DNA from 2 places in the Streptosporangium sp. NPDC002544 genome. Region 2 is predicted to be linked to the other one. Evidence: riboswitches for the same ligand, from Rfam matches in the RefSeq annotation. Region 2 holds a riboswitch; the other holds the start of a gene.

Region 1 (4,411 bases), on a different contig from region 2:
AGCGTGCCGGCCACCGGGAAGGACATGGTCGGCGCGTGGAAACCGTAGTCGACGAGGCGCTTGGCCACGTCGTCGACCGTCACCCCGGTCTCCTTGGTGATCTGGCGCAGATCGATGATGCACTCGTGGGCGACGAGGCCGCCGCGGCCGGTGTAGAGAACCGGGTAGTGGGGATCGAGCCTGCGGGCCAGGTAGTTGGCCGACAGGATGGCCTGCTCGGTGGCCGCCTTCAGCCCGTCGGCACCCATCATCCGGATGTAGGCCCAGGAGATGGGCAGGATGCCCGCGGAGCCGTACGGGGCGGCCGAGACCGGGCCGACCGCCGAGCCGCCGCGCAGCGGGTGACCGGGCAGGTAGTCGGCCAGGTGGGCGCGGACCGCGACCGGGCCGACACCGGGGCCGCCGCCGCCGTGCGGGATGCAGAAGGTCTTGTGCAGGTTGAGGTGGGAGACGTCCGCCCCGAACTCGCCCGGCCTGGCCAGGCCGACCAGCGCGTTGAGGTTGGCGCCGTCGACGTAGACCTGCCCGCCGGCCTCGTGCACCAGCTCGCAGACATCGACGATCGTCTCCTCGTACACGCCGTGCGTGGACGGGTAGGTCACCATGATCGCGGCAAGCCGGTCGCGGTGCTTTTCGATCTTCGCGACGAGGTCGTCGAGGTCCACGTTGCCGTTGTCGTCGCAGGCGACCACGGCGACGCGCATGCCGGCCATCACGGCGCTGGCGGCGTTGGTACCGTGCGCGGACGAGGGGATCAGGCAGACGTCACGATCCGACTCGCCACGCGCCGTGTGGTAGGCGCGGATCGCCAGGAGGCCGGCGAACTCGCCCTGGGAGCCGGCGTTCGGCTGGATCGACACGGCGTCATAACCGGTGACCTCGGCCAGCCAGCGCTCCAGCTCCCCGATCAGCTCGGCGTAGCCCGCCGCCTGGTCCTCCGGCGCGTACGGGTGCAGCCCGGCGAACTCCGGCCAGGTGATCGGCTCCATCTCGGTGGTCGCGTTGAGCTTCATGGTGCAGGAGCCCAGCGGGATCATCGACCGGTCCAGCGCGACGTCCTTGTCCTGGAGCCTGCGCAGGTAGCGCAGCATGGCCGTCTCGGAGCGGTGGCTGTGGAAGACCGGATGGGTGAGGTAGTCGCCGACCCGCGCCAGCGCGCCTGGCAGCGCGTCGTGCGCGGCGGCGTCCAGGTCGGCCAGCACGGTGCCGCTGACCTCGAAGGCGGCCAGGACCTGCTCCAGATGGAGAACCTCGGTCCTCTCGTCGCAGGTGACGCCCACGTGGTCGGCGTCGACCAGGCGCAGGTTGACGCCGTTCTCCCGGGCCGCGGCGACGACCCCGGCGGCACGCCCGGGCACGCGGGCGAGCACGGTGTCGAAGAAGGTGTCGTGGACCACCTCGACACCGCCCTGGCGCAGCCCCTCGGCGAGCACGACGGCGTGCCGGTGGATGCGGCGGCCGATCCTGCGCAGCCCCTCGGGGCCGTGGTAGACGGCGTACATGCCGGCGATCACGGCGAGCAGCACCTGCGCGGTGCAGATGTTGCTGGTGGCCTTCTCCCGGCGGATGTGCTGCTCGCGGGTCTGGAGCGCGAGCCGGTAGGCGGGACGTCCCTCGACATCCTGGGAGACGCCGACCAGGCGGCCGGGCAGCTGGCGCTGGAGTCCGTCACGGACCGCCATGTAGGCGGCGTGCGGACCGCCGAAGCCGAGGGGGACGCCGAAGCGCTGCGAGGAGCCGACCGCGATGTCGGCGCCGAGCTCGCCCGGCGCGGCCAGGAGGGTGAGGGCGAGCAGGTCGGCGGCGGCGACCACCTGGGCACCGCACGCGTGGGCGGCGTCGGCGATGGCGCGGAAGTCGCGAATCCTGCCGCTGGCGCCGGGGTACTGCACGAGCACGCCGAAGCAGTCGGGAAGCCCTCCGGTGAAGTCGCTCTCGACCAGCTCGATGCCGAGCGGCTCGGCACGGGTGCGCAACACCGCCTTGGTCTGCGGCAGCGCGTCGGCGTCGACCACGAACACCTTCGACGAGGTGCGGCCCGCGCGGCGGGCCAGGGTCATCGCCTCGGCCGCGGCGGTGGCCTCGTCCAGCAGGGAGGCCCCCGCGACGTCGAGGGCGGTCAGGTCGGAGACGACGGTCTGGAAGTTGATCAGGGCCTCCAGCCGGCCCTGGGAGATCTCCGGCTGGTAGGGCGTGTACGCGGTGTACCAGCCCGGGTTCTCCAGGAGGTTGCGGCGGATGACACCCGGGGTGATCGTGTCGTGGTAGCCCAGGCCGATCATCGAGGTGAGCACGGTGTTACGCCCGGCGAGGACCCGCAGCTCGGCGAGGGCCTCGGACTCCCCTGCCGCCGGGGGCAGACCCAGCCGGGCGAAGGAGCGGATCGCCTCGGGCACGGCCACCGCGACCAGGTCGGCGACGGAGGCGAACCCGACCGCCTCCAGCATGCGGGTCTGGTCGGCGTCGTCGGGCCCGATGTGACGGGTCGCGAACGGCGGAGGGGCGAGTTCGCTGAGCGATGACAGATCGGTCATGAGAAGCCTCTCGGGCGGGGTGGAGACCGGTGCTGGGCGCGGGCATATGCCGGTTCTCCCCCTCTGTCATCGCGACGTGGTCGCTACCTGAGAGCTTCACCTGCCCTTGCCGGGAGGCTTGCACCGTCGGTGAGACGCACCTGGCGGGCGCGTCTGCTTTCCAGAGTTGCCTCGTCCGTGCGGTACAGGGTGCCTGAGAGATTCCGGGGAGGTTGCTCCTTCGGCGCCCCGATCGCGGTCGGGGTCTCTCCCGCACAGGGTCAATGGCGAGTCCGAGTTTACCCGGTTCGTCGTGCTCTGCGACGACGGGCCAACTCATCGGCCTGATGATCGCCTAAAGGGCCCCCGCCCGACTCCGCGCGTTCGCCGGGAAGATCCGCGAGAGAGCCCTCCACCTCCTGCCACACCCGTCCCAGCGCGATACCGAAGACTCCCTGGCCCCCCTGGAGCAGGTCGATGACCTCGTCCGGCGAGGTGCACTCGTAGACGCTCACCCCGTCGCTCATCAGAGTGATCTGGGCCAGGTCGTTGACGCCCCGCTCCCGCAGGTGCTGCACGGCGATGCGGATCTGCTGGAGGGAGACACCGGTGTCGAGAAGGCGCTTGACAACCTTGAGGACCAGAATGTCACGGAAGCCGTACAGCCGCTGGGAGCCGGAGCCGTGGGCGGCTCTCACGGTGGGCTCGACCAGGCCGGTGCGTGCCCAGTAGTCGAGTTGCCGGTAGGTGATTCCTGCCGCCGAACAGGCCGTCGGCCCCCTGTAGCCGATGTCGGCGGGCACTTTCACCGGTTGCCCGTCGAACAGCAGACCCTCTTCACCCGCGCGCTGACGTGCCGACTGGCGCCGTTCCGGGTCATCCTGGTCGGCGTTTCTACCCTCGCCGCTGCTGACCGCCACGCGGACCTCCGGCTTTCTCTCATCCCACGGCCTGATCTGGGGGTTTACGCACGACCGCAGGTTTCACTTGCACCGTAGGACTGGGGCCAAGTCCAGTCAACGACCCCACCCGGCGCGTCGTGAAGCGTAAATGCACCGAAATTCCTACCCCGCGCGGCCGAAGTCCTCGGGCGTGATCGTGTCAAGGAACTCCCTGAACTTCTCCACCTCGTCCTCCTGGTCGTCAGGGATGATCACCCCTGCCTCCCGTACCACATCCTCACTCGCGAAGATACGTGCACCGGTGCGAAGTGCCAAGGCGATCGAGTCGGAAGGGCGCGCGCTCACCTCGACCCCGTTGGAGAACACGAGATCCGCGAAGAAGATGCCGTCGCGTAAAGCGACGATGTTGACAGTGTTCAACCTGACTCCGAGCCCTTCGAGCACGTCCCGGAACAGGTCGTGGGTAAGTGGCCGGGGTGGTGGTTCCTCGGCCTGGGCCATGGCGATCGCCGTGGCTTCCGTCATGCCGATCCAGATAGGTAGGTAACGCTCCCCATGCGTCTCTTTCAGCAGGACGATCGGCTGGTTAGAGGGCATTTCAACTCGAACGCCCACGACCTCCATCTGCAACACGGGCTGCTCCGTCTTCGCTGGATTCCGACCGGTTTGTTCAACGTAACACTCGTGGGGGTACGAGTGCCTGGTCAGGCTCTCACCGGCCCAGTGCCCCACGGACTCCGGAACGCAGCAACGAGGCGTGCAATTCCAGCAGGAGACCGGAGATCTCCCTCGCCGTCTCGTCCGCCTGGTCGATCGCGCCGGGGCCGCGACGGCGCAGCAGCGGGGCGACGGCCTGTTCCACCAGCCCCGCCTCGCGTTCCGCGGCGGCCTTGACCGCCCGCAGGTGGCGGGCACGCAGGCCGAAGGCGGCCAGGGCGCCCACACTGCGGGCCACGACCAGTGCCTCGGCGTCGTAGTAGCGGGCCACGGCGGCCA
Region 2 (4,411 bases):
ATCTGAAGCGCGGATCCGGGGAGGCGTTCAGCACTCGATGACGTTCACCGCGAGCCCGCCGCGGCTGGTCTCCTTGTACTTGTCGAGCATGTCGCGGCCGGTGTCGCGCATCGTCTTGATGGCCTTGTCCAGCGAGACGAAGTGGCGGCCGTCGCCGCGCAGCGCGATCCTGGCCGCGGCGATGGCCTTGATCGAGGCGACGGCGTTGCGCTCGATGCACGGGATCTGCACCAGGCCGCCGATCGGGTCGCAGGTCAGCCCCAGGTTGTGCTCGATGCCGATCTCGGCGGCGTTCTCGACCTGCTCGGGGGTGCCGCCCATCACCTCGGTGAGCCCGGCGGCGGCCATCGAGCAGGCGGAGCCGACCTCACCCTGGCAGCCCACCTCGGCCCCGGAGATGGAGGCGTTCTCCTTGAACAGCACGCCGATCGCCCCCGCGGTCAGCAGGAAGCGGATCACCCCCTCGTCATCGGATTCGCGGACGAAGCGGTCGTAGTAGGTGAGCACGGCGGGGATGATGCCCGCGGCGCCGTTGGTGGGCGCGGTGACGATCCGGCCGCCGGCGGCGTTCTCCTCGTTGACCGCGAGGGCGAACAGCGAGACCCAGTCCATCGTCTGCAGCGAGTCCTTCTCTCCCGGCTCGCTCCGCAGCTGCCGGTGGAGCTGGTGGGCGCGGCGGCGGACCTTCAGGCCGCCGGGCAGCACGCCCTCCTTGCCGATGCCCCGTCGCACGCACTCGCTCATGACCTGCCACAGGACGAGCAGCTGGGCGCGGATCTCGGCCTCGGTGCGGCCGAACGCCCGCTCGTTCTCCAGCATCAGCCCGGAGATCGACAGCCCGGTCTCCGCGCACTGGGCGAGCAGCTCCGCGGCCGTGGTGAAGGGGTGCGGCAGGACCGTGTCGTCGGGTTTGATCCGGTCGGCGCCGGTGGCGTTCTCATCGACGACGAAGCCGCCGCCCACCGAGTAGTAGACCTTCTCGCGCAGCGTCTCGCCGGACTCCGACAGGGCGGTGAAGCGCATGCCGTTGGGGTGGTGGGGGAGCGAGATCTTGCGTTCGAAGACGAGGTCCTCGCCGATGACGAAGGGGATCTCGTGGGAGCCGTACAGGCGGACGGTGCCCGAGGCGCGCATGGCGGCCAGCCGCTCGTCGACCGTGTCGACGTCGACCAGCTCGGGTTTCTCGCCCGACAGGCCGAGCAGCACCGCCTTGTCGCTGCCGTGGCCCTTGCCGGTCAGCCCGAGCGAGCCGTACAGGATGGCGCTCACCCGCGCGGTCTTCTCCAGCAGCCCGTCCCGGTGCAGGCCCCGGGCGAACTTGTGGGCGGCGGCCATCGGGCCGCCGGTGTGCGAGCTGGACGGGCCGATTCCGATCTTGAAGAGATCGAAGACACTGATCGTCATCTGAATCCTTCCAGCGTGGACGGTCACGCGCGCCCGGGGACGCGCGTGACCGCGACGCGAGGCGTCGAACTTATGACTCACCCGAGGTGAGCGCGGTGTACTCCTCCGGCGACAGCAGGTCGTCGGCGGAGCCCTCAAGACGTACCCGGAACAGCCAGCCGTCGCCGTAGGAGTCGCTGTTGACCAGCGAGGGGTCGTCCACGACCGCCTGGTTGACCTCCACGACCTCGCCGGTGACCGGTGCGAAGATGTCACTCACCGACTTGGTCGACTCGACCTCGCCGACGGCGTCACCGGTGGCGATCGACGCGCCGACCTCGGGTACCTGCACGTAGACCACGTCGCCCAGCGCCTCGGCGGCGTAGGCGGTGATGCCCACGGTGAGGGTCAGGCCGTCGTCGACGCCGCTGATCCACTCGTGTTCCTTGGTGTAGTGCAGGTCCTCGGGAATGCTGCTCATTTTTTCCTCCTGTAGAAAGGCAGTTCGACGACCTCGACCGGCTCGCGGCTGCCCCGGATGTCGACGGCCAGCCCTGACGACAGGCCGCTGTCCACGTAGGCCATGGCGATGGGCCTGCCCAGTGTCTGGGAGGGCGCCCCGCTGGTGACCTCCCCGGCGACCGTGCCGTCATCGGCGACCACCACCGGATACCCGTGCCGGGGCACCCTGCGGCCGCTCGCGACCAGGCCGACCAGACGACGGGCCGGCGGGACGTCCCTGAGCGGTTCGAGGGCGGCCCGGCCGACGAAGTCGCCCGGCTTGTCAAACCTCACCACACGGCCGAGCCCGGCGTCGAACGGAGTGAGGTCCGCGGAGAGTTCGTTGCCGTAGAGCGGCATGCCCGCCTCCAGGCGGAGGGTGTCGCGCGCGGACAGGCCGGCGGGGACCAGCCCGTGCGGCGCGCCCGCCTCGGTGAGGGCGGTCCAGAGGGGTTCCGCCGCCGAGGCCGCGACGAACAGCTCGAAGCCGTCCTCGCCGGTGTATCCGGTGCGGGCGACGAGGACCTCGTGTCCGGCCACCACGGCGGGCAGGCCCGCGTAGTACCCGAGCCCGTCCAGGTCGGCGTCGGTGAGAGTGCTCAGGATCTCCACCGAGCGCGGCCCCTGGACGGCGACCAGCGCGTACTCCTCGGAGCGGTCCCGCACCGCGGCGTCGAAGTCCTTGGCGCGCTCGGTCAGCTCGGCGGCCACCCGGGGGTAGTTGGAGGCGTTGGCGACGACCATGAACTCTTCGGGGGCCAGCCGGTAGACGATCAGGTCGTCCAGCACGCCGCCCCCGGCGTCGACGATCATCGTGTAGCGGGCGCGGCCGGGCGCCAGCGCGGAGAGGTGGCCGACCAGCGCGTAGTCGAGTGCCTCGGCGGCCTGCGGGCCGGTCACGAAGATCTCACCCATGTGGGAGAGGTCGAACAGGCCGGCCGCCTGGCGGACCGCGTTGTGCTCGGCGGACTCGCTGCCGTAGCGGAGCGGCATCAGCCAGCCCGCGAAGTCGGTCAGCGTCGCGCCGAGGGACTCGTGCACGCCGCGCAGCGGCGTAGGTCGGGACATGTTCGCACCTCAGACAAGGGACAGATGAGATCATCCTCCCCCTCTGTCATTGGTGCCTGAGAGTTTCATCCGGGTTTTACCGGACTTTCACCTTCGGCGAGGTCGTGGGACCTGCTTTCCAGAGGCACCTACCCGCACGGTCCTTTGCCTTGAGAGGTTCGCGGGGAGGGCTTGCTCCTTCAGGGGTCCTGGCCTGGATGTCAGGACACTCTCCCGCGCGGGGTTCATCGGTGTCGCAGGCCAGCCTAACCGCCCGCACCGGCCGAGCGAAATCCCCTCGCGCCTGCCGGCCGGGATCAGGCCCCCTCGCCCAGTGCCCGGAGATCATCGTCCTCGGGCCTTACGGTGTGCACGTCCGCGCAGGCGGTGGCCATCGCCGCCAGGCGCTCCTCGGCGCCGTCGACGATCTGCAGGTCGGCTCTGGTGTGCGCGATGGCCGCGTCGATGAGCAGGGACACCAGAGGGTCGTCCTGTTCGCGGCGCAGGCGTGTCAGCGCCGCCAGGTCCGAGAGGTAGGCCTGGCGCTGAGCGGACACGAACGAGCCGAGCGCGTCCGTGCCCAGCCGGGTGGCCGCGAGCAGCTTGAGGAACAGTTCGTCCCGGAACCCCGACGAGCGGACCCAGGGAGCGCCCGCCCACTCCCGCAGCTCACCGGCGCCGCTCTCGGTCAGCCGGTACAGCGTCTTGTCCGGGCGGTCGCTCTGGGTCACGTGGCTGCGGGTCACGTGGCCGTCCCTGACCAGCCGGTCCAGGATCTGGTACAGGTGCCCGATGTTGAGGCCGCCCCACTGGGGGCCGACCGCCGCCTCGAACCGGGCCTTGAGTTCGTAGCCGTGGCTGGGCCCGTCGGCCAGCAGGGTGAGCACGGCATGGCTAAGTGGCATGATTCCTACATTGTCACAAGATAGGAACTTCACGGACCCTCGTACATTGTGACAATGTATCGGTCATGAGCGTTGAAGTCAGCCTGCGAGGCGTCAGCCGCGTCCACGGCTCCACCAGGGCACTCGACGAGGTCGGCCTGGAGGTCGAGGCAGGTCAGGCGGTCGCGTTCACCGGGCCCTCGGGAGCGGGCAAGTCCACGCTCCTCCATCTTGTCGGTGCGATGGATCTCCCCGACGGGGGCGAGATCCACGTCGGAGGGAAGCGCGTCGACGATCTCGGGCGCCGGGGTCTCGACCGGCACCGGCGCGCGGTGGGCTTCGTCTTCCAGCGCTTCCACCTGCTCCCGGCGCTGAGCCTGCTGGACAACGTGCTCGCCCCCGTGCTGCCGCGCAGGGTGGGCTTCGACCGTCGGGCCCGCGCCAGGGAACTGCTGGCCGCGGTCGGGCTGGCCGACCGGGAACGGGCGCTGCCCGGCGAGCTCTCCGGCGGGCAGCAGCAGCGGGTGGCGATCGCCCGGGCGCTGATCGCCCATCCGCCTCTGCTCCTGGCGGACGAGCCCACCGGCAACCTCGAC

The links. A riboswitch is a leader RNA that binds a small molecule or an ion and turns the genes downstream of it on or off. The one in region 2 is predicted to bind glycine.
Region 1: linked by a shared signal. The riboswitch ahead of gcvP (aminomethyl-transferring glycine dehydrogenase) and the one ahead of gcvT (glycine cleavage system aminomethyltransferase GcvT) in region 2 are both predicted to bind glycine.

What each region holds. Positions count from the first base shown of each region.
Region 1 covers NZ_JBEOWJ010000044.1:29,421-33,831, reverse strand. The annotation lists gene gcvP (aminomethyl-transferring glycine dehydrogenase) at 1-2,534, opposite strand, end outside; glycine riboswitch at 2,705-2,797, opposite strand; gene ABT061_RS42525 (MerR family transcriptional regulator) at 2,813-3,433, opposite strand; gene ABT061_RS42520 (bifunctional nuclease family protein) at 3,578-4,048, opposite strand; gene ftsR (transcriptional regulator FtsR) at 4,128-4,411, opposite strand, start outside.
Region 2 covers NZ_JBEOWJ010000024.1:146,079-150,489, forward strand. The annotation lists gene ABT061_RS31610 (L-serine ammonia-lyase) at 28-1,404, opposite strand; gene gcvH (glycine cleavage system protein GcvH) at 1,475-1,864, opposite strand; gene gcvT (glycine cleavage system aminomethyltransferase GcvT) at 1,861-2,952, opposite strand; glycine riboswitch at 2,993-3,077, opposite strand; glycine riboswitch at 3,080-3,178, opposite strand; gene ABT061_RS31625 (helix-turn-helix transcriptional regulator) at 3,249-3,836, opposite strand; gene ABT061_RS31630 (ABC transporter ATP-binding protein) at 3,902-4,411, shown strand, end outside.